DNA from 2 places in the Bradyrhizobium sp. BR 10261 genome. Region 2 is predicted to be linked to the other one. Evidence: predicted binding sites of a transcription regulator. Region 2 holds the regulator's gene; the other holds the start of a gene.
What was found. Region 2 encodes PhoB, which activates phosphate uptake and scavenging genes when phosphate is short. Its sites were predicted from a motif close to TGTCATNNANCTGTCAT; they were not measured.
Positions count from the first base shown of each region.

Region 1 (7,986 bases), on a different contig from region 2:
GCAGCGGGTTCTCGTCGTCGCGGCGCCAGACCATGAAGAGCTCGACCGGGACGCGGTTGCGCAGCTTCAGCGGCCGCAGCCGCACGTCGGAGATCTTGAGGCCGGCGGCCGCGGCCGGCACGATGGCAAGGCCAAGGCCCGCGCGCACCATCGCCAGGATCGAATGGATCTGGCTGAGGTGCTGGACATAGCGCGGCAGAATGTCGGCGCGGGTGAACAGCGCAACCAAGAGGTCGTGGAAGTAGCGGCTTTCATAGGGCGAATACATCACGAAGGGCTGGTCGTCGAAGTCCTTGATGGTGATGTTCTCGGCATTGGCCAGCGGATGCTTCTTCGGAATGGCGGCGAGCAGGGGCTCGGCGACGACGCGGCGGCTGGCAAGCTCGGGCCGCGCGATCGGCGGCCGCAGCAGGCCGGCATCGATCTGGCCCGAGGTGAGGGCCTCGAACTGGTCACCGGAAACCATTTCCTTCAGCGAGAAGTCGACCTCCGGCAGCTTGGCCCGGCAGGCCGCGATCAGCTCAGGCAGGAAGCCGTAGGCGGCGGCGGCGGTGAAGCCGATCTTGACCGAGCCGGTCTTGCCGAGCGCGATGCGGCGAGCCACCTGCGAGGCGCTTTCGGCAAGCTTCAGGATACGGCGTGCCTCCGGCAGGAAGCTGCGGCCCGCCGGGGTCAGGCGCACCGACCGGCTGGTGCGCTCCAGGAGCGGCGCATCGATGATGTGCTCCAGCACCTGGATCTGCCGGGACAGCGGCGGCTGGGTCATGTTCAGTCGCGCGGCGGCGCGGCCGAAATGCAGTTCCTCCGCCACCGTGACGAAACAGCGGAGCTGGTTGAGGTCGAACATCGATACATGCCTTAGATGAATAAGGCGTTTCCCCGGCACTTCTAGCATCGATCACCTCCAAAAACAAAGACGGCGGCTTTCGAGGGCCGCCGTTGAGTTGCCCGGTCAAGCTCCCATGGGAGCCCTCAGGAGGAACGTTTGAGCGTCACCCGCTCGATCTTGCCGACGATGACGAGATAGGCGAACGCCGCCACCAGCGCGTTGGCGCCGACGAACAGCAGCGCGCCGTTGAAGGAGCCGGTCGCGGCGAGGATGTAGCCGATCACGATCGGCGTGGTGATCGAGGAGAGATTGCCGAAAGTGTTGAACAGGCCGCCGGAGACGCCGCCGGCTTCCTTCGGCGAGGTGTCGGAGACGACAGCCCAGCCGAGCGCGCCGATGCCCTTGCCGAAGAAGGCGAGCGCCATGAAACCGACCACCAGCGCCTGGCCGTCGACATAGTTGCAGGCGATGATCGACATCGACAGCAGCATGCCGCCGACGATCGGAATCTTGCGCGCCATGGTCAGCGAGCCGGTCCGGCGCAGGATCGCATCGGAGATGATGCCGCCGAGGACGCCGCCGATGAAGCCGCACAGCGCCGGCAGCGTCGCGACGAAGCCGGCTTGCAGGATCGACAGGCCGCGCTCCTTGACGAGATAGACCGGGAACCAGGTCAGGAAGAAATAGGTCAACGTGTTGATGCAGTACTGGCCGAGATAGACGCCGAGCATCATGCGGTTGGAGAGCAGCTGGCGGATGTGGTCCCAGCCGGAGCCGGCCGCGGGCGCACGTGCCCGCTTCAGATCGTCCTTGGGCGCATCGAGATCGACCAGCGCGCCGCCATCCCTGATGTAGTCGAACTCGGCCTCGTTGATGCCGGGGTGCTCCTTCGGTCCGTATACGGTCTTGACCCAGACCAGGCCCATGATCACGCCGAGACCGCCCATCACTGAGAATACGTAGCGCCAACCGTAATCATGGGCGATCCAACCCATCAGCGGCGCGAAGATCACGGTCGCGAAATATTGCCCCGAATTGAAGAAGGCCGACGCAGTGCCACGCTCGTTGCCGGGAAACCAGGCCGCGACGATGCGGGCATTGGCGGGGAAGGACGGCGCCTCCGCGACGCCGACCAGGAGCCGAAGCGCGAACAGCACGGCGACGGCGGCGCCGGCGCCGAGGAAACCGACCCAGCCCTGCATCATCGTGAACAGCGACCAGACGATGATGCTGAAGGCGTAGACGAGGCGCGAGCCGTAGCGGTCAAGCAGCCAGCCCCCCGGCACCTGGGCAACGACATAGGACCAGCCGAAGGCCGAGAAGATCCAGCCCATGGCGACCGGATCGAGATGAAGTTCCTTGGAGAGGGCGGGACCTGCGATCGAGAGCGTGGCGCGGTCGGCGTAATTGACGGTGGTGACCAGGAACAGCATGGTCACGATGAACAGCCTGACGCGAGACCTCTTCACGTCCGTTGCGGACACCACTGCGCTCATCAGGCGCTCCTTAGAACTTGAAATGTTTCCTCACGGCGACTCCTAGAGGCGCGCGTGGGAAAGTGTCCAAGTTGAAGGGGGTATCGATTGATGCCGGTTTTGAATTGATGGAACGGCAGGGAGTGGAGACGATCGTGAAACTGCGAAAATGCCGGCGCGATGTTGAGGGTGACGAGCTTTCTCCACGCACACCACTGTCGTTCCCCGCGACCCGGCTACGCCAGGGCTTCGCCGGGGTTGAGGTTCAGGGGCGCCGAAGCTGTAGCGTAGGCGGCAGGCGGGGAATCCAGTACGACGCGGCTCGTGGAGTACTGGATCGCCCGCCTGCGGGGCGATGATAGCGCGCATGTGGAGAGCATGTGGAGAGCGCGAGTTCGCACCACGGCGCGGTGGGAGATTGCTTTGCTTCTACTGCCGCGTGCCGCCCAGCAGCGGCGGCAGCAATCCGCGCGTGACACCCGGCGGCACCGCGTCCAGACCAAGCACGGCGCTTGCGGCGGGCAGCGTGGCATCCGCCATCGCGGCGTGGCCTTCGGCGCTCGGATGCACGGCGCCGCCGTAAACCGCCGAGAGCACGCCCCAGGTCGCGTCGTGAATGTCATTCGGCTGGCTCGCCGCCGGCAATCCCTGCGGATAGGTCATCGCTGCGAAATAGCTGTCATTGGCATCGCGGATCCAGCGCGCGCGCGGTAGATAGGCGCGATACTCCGAGGCGCCGCGGCCGCACAGCATCGGCTGGCTCGCCGCCGACACGATGTCCGGATTGAAGCTCTGTCCGTTCTCGGCAAAGCAGGTGCGGTCGAATTCGGGATCGCCTCCGGCATGCGCGCAGAAGCCGTGATCGGCAAACGCGGCCTGGTGGGAATCGACAAAGGTCATCCGGTCGGCCTCGGGATCGCGGCACAGCGCACCCTGCGTGCAGGTGGCCAGCCCCTTCAACTGCGGCAGGAACTCGGTGTCGACGAAGGTCGAGACGCGGGCGAGGCGCTGCGGATCGGCGCTGAAAGCGGGGTGGATGTCGAAGCCGCTGCGGCCGCCGCGACAGGGCACGCCGCCGTCGGCAAGCGCCGGATTGGCGTAGGAGACATAGACCACGTGCGAGAGATCGCCGCCAAGCAGCGGCTTCAGCGCCTCGCGTAAGCGGACGAAATTCTGCGGCAGCTCGCGCTGGAGCGCGTCACGGGAATCGTCGACGCTCGCCATCACGCCGGAGCGGCGGAACAGTGCACGTTCGGTCGCGGTGTCGACGATGACGTCGGCGACCAGGCCGGAGAAGTAGACGTCGTTGGCGCCGATCGAGAGCAGCACCAGATCGAGATTGCGATCCGGCTGACGCTTCTTCGCGGCGGTCAGTGCCTCGCGCAATTCGGCGACCTGCGCATTCACGCTGGTGTTGCAGACGCCCGACTTGCCGGGCGGGCACTCGCGGGCGCGTTGGGAGCCGAGCAGCCCGTCGCTGATGCTGGCGCCGGTGCAGGCGAGCGGCAGATAGGTGACGGCGATATGGGTGTAGCGCACCGCCAGCGCGAGCGCGGTGCGGGCCTGGTAGCTGTAGAGCGAGCGGTGGCACGGCGAGTTGAACCAGAGCGCACCATAGTGCTGCCAGTTGGCGAGCGTATCCGGCGCCTCGCAGGCGCGTCCGCCCTTGAAGCCGGCGCGGCTCGGCCGGTAATATTGTCCGACGCCCGTGCCGAGATAGGAGCGGAAGCAGAAGCCCTCGTCCGCCAGCGCCAGCGCCCGGTCCGGATTGCCCTCGCCGGAGGCGATGCTGTCGCCAAGGCCGGCGATGAAGATGTCGCGGACTTGGATCTCGGTCTGAAGGCGCCGGGTCGGATCGGAGCCGGAAGAGACGTCGACGGTTGCGACCGTCTGCTTGCCGTAGCGGACCCGCAGATTGACCGGTTCGGCGCAGTCGAAGGTGGAGGATTGCGGCCCGTCACCGTCGTCGAACGACCAGGCGCAGGTGGCGCCGACCGGCACCGCGCCGGCCAGGCGCACGGTGATGGGGTGGTCGACCGGGGTGAGGTAGTTCTCTTTGACGTTGTCACGGGTGCAGGGCTGGTTGACCCGGCCCTGCAGATCGATGCAGAGCCGATTGACCATGTTGCGGGCCCAGCCACGGCCTTCGCTTTGCAGCTCCAGCGACTGCTCGGCGGCGAGAATGCTGCGGTTACGGGCATTTTCGACATGCAGTAGGAAGTCGCGTTCCTCGCGGAACAGTCGGAAGCGGTTGCGGACCTCCCAATTGATCTGCATGGCGCCGGCATCCTGCGCGAGGACGCGCTGAAGCGGCAGAACGGTGAGGAGCCCGGCCAAAAGCAGGGCACCCGCAAGAAAACGGCGAGGGGAAACTGGGATCATGGCCCGCGTCTTCAACGGCAAAGTTGAGGCGGAAATAAGAGAGCATAGCCCCTGGCCGGCAATCCTCTCGCTGCGGCCTTTGCGGGCTTCCGCGCGGCCGCTGGCCGACTTTACCGTTTGCTGGCCTGGCGCACCAACCGTTCGCGCTCCATCGGCGTCACCTCCTTCGGCAGGTTGGCCTGAGCGCAAGCTTCCGCCAGTCGTCGCCGTTCCTGCCAAGGCCGCACCACGTTCATCCAGAGCTCCCTTGTGCCCATAATGGAAATGGCGAGACCGAACGGGATCACGAAATAAAGGATACGGAAGACCAGCAGGGTCGCGAGCAGTTGCTCGCGGCCGAATTCGGGCAGCGCCACCAGCATGGCGGCGTCGAACACGCCGATCGAGCCGGGTGCGTGGCTGGCGAAGCCCAGCAGCGTCGCCAGGATGAACACCACCGCGAGCGACAGGAAGTCGATCGGCGGATCAGCCGGAATCAGCAGGTACATTGCGAAGGCACAGAAGCCGAGATCGACCACGCCGATCAGGATCTGGACCAGCGTCAGCGGCGCCGACGGCAGCACCACCTTCCAGCCCTTCTGGCCGAGTTCGCGGCGTTTCTCGCCCATGCTGAGCCAGATCAGATAGGCGGCGATCGAGGCGAGGCCGCCGCACGCGATCAGCCGGTTGATCGACGATGGCAGCTGGTCCATGTAGGACGCCGCATCCGGATGGATGGCCATGCCGATCGACAGCACAAAAATGTTACCGAGCCAGAAGGTCAGGCCGGAGAGGAAGCAGATCTTGGCGACGTCGATCGCGTTCAGCCCGTAATCCGAATAAATTCGGAAGCGGATCGCACCGCCCGTAAATACCGTGGCACCAATGTTGTGGCCGATCGAATAGGACGTAAAGCTCGACAGCGCTGCGATGCGATACGGCACGTGTTTCTTGCCAATCGTTCGCAGTGCAAAAAAGTCGTAGAAGGTCAGCGTACAGAACGCGAAGAAAACGCAGATCGCGGCGAGCCCGATATGTCCGCGGGGAATATCGGCCAATGCGGTCAGGATGACGCCGGTATCGATGCCCTTGAGGGTCCGCACGAGCGTCGTAACCGCGAAGGCGATGATCATCACGCTCGCGGCAATCCCCAGCCGTCGCCAGCCGATCCATCTCTTGAAGCCGCGTTTCAGCGCGGGCAGCAGTCCGTGCATTCATCCTCCCGGCGGGGGGCAAGGCCGGCCGGGCCAGACACTGGCCGGTCGGCTGCGATCACTCGCCCGAGGCGGGCGTGGATCACTAGGCATGATGTAACTCATTTAAGGCAAAAACACCGACTTGTGCAGCCCTTGACAACGACAGGTTCTGGGCCGGACCCGCCGTTTTGTCATACGTGGTTCACATGGCCGGCGCGTTAGGCATATGAGTCGAGGGCCACGCCTCGACTGTGCCCCGTGTTTGCAAATGGTCCCAAATCCTGCGCTCGCAAGCATTGTTCCGGCGCAAAACGACGCAGACTTTTTTGGAACGACGGCGCTGCGCACCGGTTAGGGCTCCATCAGCAATCGAACACGGCGAAATCGCGGCTTTTGTTCAAGTCGACGCTGTCGTGTTCCCCAAGACTTCTCGAGGATTGGAACGATGGGACTGTTCACCAAAGACATCAAGACCATGAACGACCTGTTCGTGCATCAGCTGCAGGACATCTATTACGCCGAGCAGCAACTCACCAAAGCGCTGCCGAAAATGGCAGATAAGGCCACAGATCCGCAGCTGAAGCAGGGCTTTTTGACGCACCTTGAAGAAACCAGGCAGCACGTCACACGGCTCGAGGAAGTGTTCAAGATGCACGGCGTTTCGGTGAAGGCGGTCGATTGCCCGGCCATCGACGGTATCATCGAAGAAGCGGAGGAAACCGCGGGCGAGGTCGCCGACAAGGCGGTGCTCGATGCAGCCCTGATCAACGCGGCACAAGCCGCCGAGCATTACGAGATCGTCCGCTATGGCAGTTTGATCGCCTGGGCCAAGCAGCTCGGCCGCAGCGACTGCGCCGCCGTGCTTGCCAAGACGCTCGAGGAAGAGAAGGCAACCGACAAAAAACTGACCACGCTGGCCGAGAGCAAGGTGAACTTGCGGGCGGCGAGCTAAGCCCGAGTAGCCCTCAAGAGCGCCGCGCGGTTCTTCCGCGCGGCGCTTGCGTTTCGGGTACCCATCATTCGGTCGTTGTCGAAACATGATTGCGGGAGCACGGCGTAGAGTTCGCATGGGGCTGCAACCGAGATGGCAGCATGCGAGCCAACACCGTCAAATGTGAAACCTTCGACGCGGGTTGTGCCCCGCGCACCGCATCGCGCCTTGCAACCTCGCTGACGCTGGCTGCGATGAGCCTCGGCTATGGCGTCGTGCAGCTCGACGTCACCATCGTCAACACGGCGCTCGACGCCATGGGCAAGGCGCTCGGCGGCGGCGTCGCGGAGCTGCAATGGGTGGTCAGCGCCTACACCATCGCTTTTGCCGCCTTCATCCTGACATCAGGCGCACTCGGCGATCGCATCGGCGCCAAGCGCATCTTCATCGCGGGGTTCGCGATCTTCACGGCCGCTTCGCTGGCCTGTGCGCTGTCGCCCAACGCCATCGTGCTGATCGGCGCGCGACTGGTGCAGGGACTGGCGGCGGCCATCCTGGTGCCGAATTCGCTGGCGCTGCTCAATCACGCTTATACGGACGATCTTGCGCGCGGTCGGGCCGTTGCGGTCTGGGCGGCAGGTGCGAGCCTGGCGCTGACGGCCGGTCCCTTCGTCGGTGGCGCGCTGATCACGCTGGTCGGGTGGCGCGCGATCTTCCTCGTCAATCTGCCGATCGGCCTTGCAGGCCTGTGGCTGAGCTGGCGTTATGCGACCGAGACCACGCGGGCGCGCTCACGCGAGATCGATCTGCCCGGTCAGCTTGCTGCGATCGGAGCCTTGGGCGCGCTCGCCGGTGCAATCATCGAGGCTGGCGCGCTTGGATGGGGCCATCCGGCGGTGATCGCCGCCTTCGTCACTTCCGTCGTCTTCGCAGCGCTGTTTGTCTGGCGCGAGGCCAGCACCGAGCAGCCAATGCTGCCACTGTCTCTGTTCAGTCATCGGCTGTTCAGCCTGACCACGATCGTTGGCCTGCTTGTCAACGTCGCGATCTATGGTCTGATCTTCGTGCTGAGCCTCTACTTCCAGCGGATCAACGGTCTGTCAGCGTGGTGGACCGGGCTCGCCTTCGTGCCGATGATGGGAGCGGTGCTCCCGGTCAATCTGCTGGCGCCGCGCCTGGCCGAACGTATCGGCC
Region 1 covers NZ_JACOFQ010000010.1:123,663-131,648, reverse strand. Annotated here, with positions in the region: gene HYH07_RS14035 (LysR substrate-binding domain-containing protein) at 1-847, opposite strand, end outside; gene HYH07_RS14030 (MFS transporter) at 973-2,325, opposite strand; gene HYH07_RS14025 (hypothetical protein) at 2,734-4,686, opposite strand; gene HYH07_RS14020 (YbhN family protein) at 4,797-5,879, opposite strand; gene HYH07_RS14015 (ferritin-like domain-containing protein) at 6,307-6,813, shown strand; gene HYH07_RS14010 (MFS transporter) at 6,954-7,986, shown strand, end outside.
Region 1: the regulator PhoB is predicted to act here: its motif matches at 6,051-6,067, upstream of HYH07_RS14020 (YbhN family protein).

Region 2 (7,986 bases):
GACTGCGGGCCGTCGATCACCTCGTCGGTCACCTCCTCGCCGCGATGGGCGGGCAGGCAGTGCATGAACAGCGCATCGGGTTTGGCCAGCGACATCAGCTTGGCATTGACCTGGTAGGGCTTGAGCACGTTGTGACGGTGCTCGCCCTCCTTGTCGCCCATCGACACCCAGGTGTCGGTGACAACGCAATCTGCGCCCTTCACGGCGGCCTCGGGATCGGTGCCGAGCACGATCGGCGCGTCCGTCGCCTTGATCCAGTCGCGCATCACCTTCTTCGGGGCAAGCTCCGGCGGCGTTGCGACGTTGAGCTTGAACTTGAAGCGTTCGGCGGCATGCGCCCAGGACGCCAGCACGTTGTTGTCGTCGCCGGTCCAGGCCACGGTGCGGCCCTCGATCGGGCCGCGATGCTCCTCATAGGTCATGAGGTCGGCCATCACCTGACACGGATGCGAACGCCGCGTCAGGCCATTGATCACAGGAACGGTGGCATTCGCCGCGAGCTCCAGCAGCGCCTCATGGTTGAGGATGCGGATCATGATGGCGTCGACATAGCGCGACAGCACGCGCGCGGTATCGGCAATGGTCTCGCCGCGGCCGAGCTGCATCTCGGCACCGGTGAGCATGATGGGCTCGCCGCCGAGCTGGCGCATGGCGACGTCGAACGAGACGCGCGTGCGGGTCGACGGACGCTCGAAGATCATGGCCAGCGTCTTGCCCTCGAGCGGACGCACCGGCTGATGCGCCTTCTGCTTCGCCTTCATGGCGGAGGAGGCCGCGAGCATGCTCTTGAGCTCCGACAGCGGCAGCTCGTTGATATCGAGGAAGTGCTTGGGTGCCTTGCTCATCAGCTTGCCGCCCGCTTGTTGCCTGACAGCGCCGTGCAGGCGCGTTCGAGCCTGACGATGCTGTCCTCGATTTCCGCCTCGGTGACGATCAAGGGCGGCAGGAAGCGCACGACATTGTCGCCGGCGCCGACGGTGAGCAGCTTCTCGTTGCGCAAGGCTGCGACCAGATCACCCGATGGCACCACGGCCTTGATGCCGATCAAGAGCCCCTCGCCGCGGATTTCGCTGACGATATCGGGGTGACGGTCGATCACGGAGGCGAGCTTCTGCTTGAGCAGCAGCGACATCTTCTGCACGTGGTCGAAGAAGCCGGGCTTGAGCATGACGTCGAGCACGGCGTTCGCGGCCGCGATCGCCAGCGGATTGCCGCCGAAGGTCGAGCCGTGCGAGCCGGGGCCCATGCCGGCGGCCGCATCTGCAGTCGCCAGGATCGCACCGATCGGAAAACCGCCGCCGAGCGCTTTCGCCAGCGACATCACGTCGGGTGTGACGCCGGTGCGGCGATGGGCGAAGAGATCGCCGGTGCGGCCCATGCCGGTCTGCACCTCGTCGAAGGCCAGCAGCAAGCCTTTCTCGTCGCAGAGCTGGCGGAGCGCCTTGAGGAAGGCTGATGTCGCCGGACGCACACCGCCCTCGCCCTGGATCGGCTCGATCAGGATGCCGGCGGTATGTGGACCGATCGCCTTCTTCACGGCCTCGATGTCGCCATGCGGGACCTGGTCGAAGCCGTCCATCGGCGGACCGAAGCCTTCGAGATATTTTGCCGATCCCGTCGCGGCCAGCGTCGCGAGCGTGCGGCCGTGGAAGGCGCCCTCGAAGGTGATGATGCGATAGCGCTCCGGATGGCCCTTGGAGAAGTGATGATGGCGGACCAGCTTGATCACGCCCTCCAGCGCCTCGGCGCCGGAATTACAGAAGAACACGAAGTCGGCAAAGCTCTCATTGCAAAGACGCGCAGCGAGCTTCTCGCCGTCAGGGCTCTGGAACAGGTTCGACATGTGCCAGAGTTTCGTGGCCTGCTCCTGCAGCGCCTTGACCAGCGCCGGATGGGCATGGCCGAGTGCATTGACCGCAACGCCCGAGGTGAAATCGAGATAGCGATCGCCATTGGTTGCGATCAACCAGACGCCTTCACCGCGCTCAAAACCGATATCGGCCCTGGCGAAAACGGGGAGCAAATGCGGCGCGGCGCTGTTGGTCATGACGATCTCTTTGGTGGTCATCAGGATGTTTCGGACGGCCTGAACACGCATGGCGCAGCGCGTCATTTGGCCCGGAAAACGAAACGTGCCGCCTTTTAAGGGCGGCACGCGCGACTATCTTATGCTTGGCAATACGGGTGTCAATGCCGCCCGGAAAGCCTCGCGAAACGCTGAATCCGTAGTCTTGCGGTGGCGATTTTGCGGGATTTTCGCCACGGAACATGTGGACGCGAGTCGGCGGACTCTTGCGCGTGAGTCACGGCATATTGTAGCGTTTGGCTTGTCAGATACGACATCTCGTGCAGCGGTTCTGATCCCAAAAGTCCTCATGTACCGGCGTAAACGTTCGGGCGCATCTGGTGCGCCCGGCGAGCCTTAAGGGATTCTGGCGGCACGGGTTTTTCGAAGCTTAGGCATTCGTCGTGAGGCCCCGCAGATGGCTGGCGCCGGCGAAGGAAAGGATGCAATGACGGTTTTGACCTGGTCAGATGATCGCGTCGAGCAGCTGAAAAAGCTCTGGGAGGCCGGACTTTCGGCCAGCCAGATCGCCGCTGAGCTTGGAAACGTGACCCGCAACGCCGTAATCGGCAAGGTGCACAGGCTCGGCCTGTCCGGCCGCGCCAAGAGCCCCTCATCAGCAGCTCCGCGGCCGCGCAAGGCGCGTCCCGCGCAGCACATGATGCGGGTGAGCCGCCCCATGGCGCGCGGCAACACCGCGCTTGCGCAAGCTTTCGAGGTCGAGGTCGAGGCTGAACCTGTTACCTACGACAACGTTGTGCCGATGAGCCAGCGGCTCTCGTTGCTCGAATTGAACGAGGCCACCTGCCACTGGCCGGTCGGCGATCCCTCAAGCCCGGATTTCTTCTTCTGCGGCGGCAAGGCGCTCTCCGGCCTGCCCTACTGCGCCCAGCACTCGCGCGTGGCGTATCAGCCGGCGGCGGATCGCCGACGGGCGCCGGCGAAGCCGGGCACGCGCTGAGTACTTGGTTCAGACGACATCGTCGCGGTACAGGCCGGGACGAAAAAAAGCGCGCCACCTGGCGCGCTTTTTTTTGTTTGCTGGCGGGCAGCTTAGCTTGACGTCTGCTCGGCCTTCGCGAAGCGATCGTCGAGCGCGTAGCCTGCGCCGCGAACGGTGCGGATCGGGTCCTGCTCGCGGCCGAGATTGAGCAGCTTGCGCAGGCGGCCGATATGCACGTCGACGGTGCGTTCGTCGATATAGATGTCGCGGCCCCAGACGCTGTCGAGTAGCTGCTCGCGCGAGAACACCCGGCCGGGATGCTCCAGGAAGAACTCCAGCAGGCGATATTCGGTCGGTCCGAGATCGATCGGCCGGCCCGAGCGCGCCACGCGGCGCTTCTCGCGATCGAGCTCGATGTCGCCGAAGGCGAGCACGGTCGCGAGCCGCTCGGGGCTGGCGCGCCGCAGCAGGCCCTTCACCCGCGCGAGCAGCTCGGGCACCGAGAACGGCTTGACGATGTAATCGTCGGCGCCGGTGGCAAGGCCCCTGACACGCTCGCTCTCCTCGCCGCGCGCGGTGAGCATGATGATCGGCAGCTGCTTGGTGTCGGATCGCGTCCGCAACCGGCGGCATAGCTCGATCCCGGACAGGCCCGGCAACATCCAGTCGAGCACGATCAGATCGGGGATGTGCTCCTTGAGGCGGGTGTCGGCGTCGTCGCCGCGCATCACCGTCTCCACGTCATAGCCGTCGCCTTCGAGGTTGTAGCGGAGAAGCTCGGTCAGAGCTTCCTCGTCCTCAACCACCATAATGCGTGCGCCCATGGGCTCGTCGCTCCTTGCGTAATCAGGTGTTCGGGACCGTCGTGGCGAACGTCGTCATGTCGCCCTTCGGCCGCTTGTCGGTGATGGCCTGGCCTTCGATCATGTAGAATACGGTCTCGGCGATGTTGGTGGCGTGGTCGCCGATCCGCTCGATGTTCTTGGCGCAGAACATCAGATGGATGCAGAACGAGATGTTGCGCGGATCCTCCATCATGTAGGTGAGGAGCTCGCGGAACAGCGAGGTGCAGATGGCATCGACTTCCTCGTCACCCTTCCACACCGCCATCGCCGCCGGCAGATCGTGCGCGGCATAGGCGTCCAGCACCGATTTGACCTGCTGCTGCACGAGGTCTGTCATGTGCTCGAGGCCGCGGAACAGCTTGAGCGGATGGAAATCCGTCTCCAGCGCCGCGACGCGCTTGCCCATGTTCTTGGCGAGGTCGCCGATGCGCTCGAGGTCGGTCGCAACCCGCATGGCGCCGACGATCTCGCGCAAGTCCACCGCCATCGGCTGGCGGCGCGCGATGGTCAGCACGGCGCGCTCCTCGATCTTCTTCTGGAGCGCGTCGAGCTCGGCATCGATGGTGACGACGCGCTGGCCCAGCGCGACGTCGCGGCGGATCAGCGCATCGACGGAATCGACGATCATGCGCTCGGCGATGCCGCCCATCTCGGCGACCAGGCGGGTGAGCTCCTGAAGGTCGGTGTCGAAGGCTTTTGCGGTATGTTCGGAAGCCATGTCCTGTCTCCTCAGCCGAACCGGCCGGTGATGTAATCCTGCGTGCGCCGGTCCGACGGCGACGTGAAGATCTTGCTGGTGTCGTCGAACTCGATCAGCTCGCCCAGATACATGAAGGCGGTCTTGTCGGAGACGCGGGCCGCCTGCTGCATGTTGTGGGTGACGATCGCGATGGTGTAGTTCTCGGACAGTTCCTGGATCAGCTCCTCGACCTTGGCGGTCGAGATCGGATCGAGCGCCGAGCAGGGTTCGTCGAACAGGATCACTTCAGGCCGCACCGCGACGGTGCGGGCGATGCAGAGGCGCTGCTGCTGGCCGCCCGAGAGCGACAGGCCGGAGGCGTTGAGCTTGTCCTTGACCTCGTTCCACAGCGCGCCGCCGCGCAGCGCCTTCTCGACGCGGTCGTCCATCTCGGACTTCGAGATCTTCTCATAGAGGCGGATGCCGAAGGCGATGTTCTCGTAGATCGTCATCGGGAACGGCGTCGGCTTCTGGAACACCATGCCGACGCGGGCGCGCAGCAGGTTGAGATCCAGCTTGGGGTCGAGGATGTTGGTCTGGTCCAGCATCAGCTGACCGGTGACGCGCTGGCCCGGATAGAGGTCATACATCCGGTTGAAGATGCGCAGCAGGGTCGACTTGCCGCAACCGGACGGGCCGATGAAGGCGGTGACGCGGTTGGTACCGAGCGTCAGATTGATGTTCTTCAGCGCCTGGTGCTCGCCGTAATAGAAATTGAGGTTGCGCACCGTCACCTTGGCCGGAGCTTCCGGCAGCGGCTGCTGCGAGGCGAGGTGAGCGTTGGAGCTCACGGATACGGACAGGTCGGTCATTTTGCGGTCCTCTCGGCACCGAGGATGCGGGCGCCAATGTTCAGGGCAAGCACGGTGAGCGTGATCAACAGCGCACCGCTCCAGGCGAGCTGCTTCCAATAGGCGTAAGGGCTCTGGACGAAATTGTTGATGGTGACGGGCAGGTTCGCCATGGTCTTGTTCAGGCCGAGGCTGAAGAACTGGTTCGACAGCGCGGTGAAGAGCAGCGGCGCGGTTTCGCCGGCGACGCGGGCGGTGGCGAGCAGCACGCCGGTGATGAGGCCGGAGCGGGCCGCACGATAGGCGATCCGCTTGATCACCAGCGAGCGCGGCAGGCCGAGGGCGGAAGCGGCCTCGCGCAGCGCGTTCGGCACCAGCAGCAACATGTCCTCGGTCGTGCGCAGCACCACCGGGATCACGATGACGGCCAGCGCGAGCGAGCCCGCAATCGCCGAGAAGCCGCGCATCGGCACCACCACCGCACCGTAGATGAACAGGCCGATGATGATCGAGGGCGCCGACAGCAGGATGTCGTTGATGAAGCGGATCACCGAGGTCAGCTTGTCGTTACGGCCGTACTCGGCGAGATAGGTGCCGGCGAACAGGCCGAGCGGCGCGCCGATGCCGACGCCGATCACGGTCATGATCAGTGAGCCGACGATGGCGTTGCGCAGGCCGCCTTCGGTCGAGCCCGGCGGCGGGGTATCGGCGACGAACAGGTCGAGATTCAGGCCGGCGATGCCGTTATAGAGCAACGTGAGCAGGATCAGCGCGAGCCAGGTAACGCCGATGGCGGCGGCTCCGAAGCAGAGCCCTCGAACGATGATGTCCTTGCGGCGGCGGCGTACATAAATCGGGTTCATGTCACTTCCCCGCCTTCGTTTCCAGGCGCAGCAGCATCAGCCGGGCGGCGGCGAGCACGAAGAATGTCAGCACGAACAGCAACAGGCCGAGCAAGATCAAGCCGGACTGGTGCAGGCCGTCGCTCTCGGCGAATTCGGATGCGATCGCCGCCGAGATCGTGGTGCCAGGCGCGAAGATCGATGACGAGATGCGGAACGAGTTGCCGATGATGAAGGTCACCGCCATGGTCTCGCCGAGCGCGCGGCCCAGGGCCAGCATGACACCGCCGATGATGCCGACACGGGTGTAGGGGATCACGACGCTACGCACCACTTCCCAGGTGGTGCAGCCGACACCATAGGCGGCCTCTTTCAGCACCGGCGGCACGGTCTTGAACACGTCGACCGAGATCGAGGTGATGAAGGGCAGCACCATGATCGCGAGAATCAGCGCGGCATTGAACAGGCTGAGATAGGACGGGGGACCTGCGAAGATCGCGCCCAGCACCGGGACGCCGTCGAAGATCCTGATCATCAAGGGCTGGAAGGTATTGGCCAGGAACGGCCCCAGCACGAAGAAGCCCCACATGCCGTAGATGATCGAGGGAATGCCGGCGAGCAGCTCCACCGCCATGCCGATCGGACGGCGCAGCCATTGCGGGCAGAGCTCGGTCAGGAAGATCGCAATACCGAGACCGACGGGAATGGCGATCAGCATCGCGATGAAGGAGGTGACGAGCGTGCCGTACATCGGTCCGAGCGCGCCGAGCACGGGCGGATCGGCCGACGGCGCCCAGCGCTGCGTCCACAGGAACGCAAAGCCGTATTCCTTCATCGCCGGGAAGGCACCGACGATTAGCGACAGGATGATGCCGCCAAGGATGAGGAGCACCGAGATCGCGGAAAGCCGGGTGATCCAGTAGAAGGTGACATCGCCGAGCTTGAACGCGCTCAAGGCCTTCGCGCGATCATAGGGGCCAGCGTCGTCGACTACATCGCTCTGAACAGCCATTTCTGCCACGCCGATCCCCTGTATTACGCTATCTGCATGCCGCCGATAAGGAGCGGTCTTGTCGACGATTTGTCCCGCGTCATTCCGGGATGGTCCGAAGGACCAGACCCGGAATTTCGAGATTCCGGGTTCGCTCGCCACGCTCGCGCCCCGGAACGACGGGGCACGAGCGTCGGACTTCAGAGCTTTAGCTCTTGATCTCGGCAGACCAGGTCTTCTCGATCTGCTGGACGACGCTGTCCGGCATCGGGATGTAATCGAGCTCCTCGGCTGCCTTCGCGCCGTTCTTGAAGGCCCAGCGGAAGAACTTGATGGCTTCCTGCGAGGCCGCCTTGTCGGTGGCATCCTTGTGCATGAGGATGAAGGTCGCCGCCGTGATCGGCCAGGACTTGTCGCCGGGCTGGTCGGTCAGGATGACGTAGTAGCCGGGCGCCTTGGACCAGTCGGCATTGGCGGCGGCCGCCTGGAAGGCCTCGGTGGCGGGCTCAACGGTCTTGCCACCCTTATTGACCATCTTGGTGTAGGTCAGCTTGTTTTGCTTGGCGTAGGCGTACTCGACATAGCCGATCGAATTCTTGGTCTGGCTGATGTTGCCCGAAACGCCTTCGTTGCCCTTGGCGCCGACGCCAACCGGCCATTCGACCGCGGTGCCCTCACCGACCTTGCTCTTCCAGTCGGCGCTGACCTTGGAGAGATAGTTGGTGAAGTTGAAGGTGGTGCCCGAACCGTCCGAGCGGCGAACCACGGTG
Region 2 covers NZ_JACOFQ010000016.1:97,834-105,819, reverse strand. Annotated here, with positions in the region: gene argF (ornithine carbamoyltransferase) at 1-845, opposite strand, end outside; gene HYH07_RS20050 (aspartate aminotransferase family protein) at 845-2,047, opposite strand; gene HYH07_RS20045 (GcrA family cell cycle regulator) at 2,514-3,026, shown strand; gene phoB (phosphate regulon transcriptional regulator PhoB) at 3,119-3,832, opposite strand; gene phoU (phosphate signaling complex protein PhoU) at 3,855-4,571, opposite strand; gene pstB (phosphate ABC transporter ATP-binding protein PstB) at 4,583-5,404, opposite strand; gene pstA (phosphate ABC transporter permease PstA) at 5,401-6,246, opposite strand; gene pstC (phosphate ABC transporter permease subunit PstC) at 6,248-7,237, opposite strand; gene pstS (phosphate ABC transporter substrate-binding protein PstS) at 7,425-7,986, opposite strand, start outside.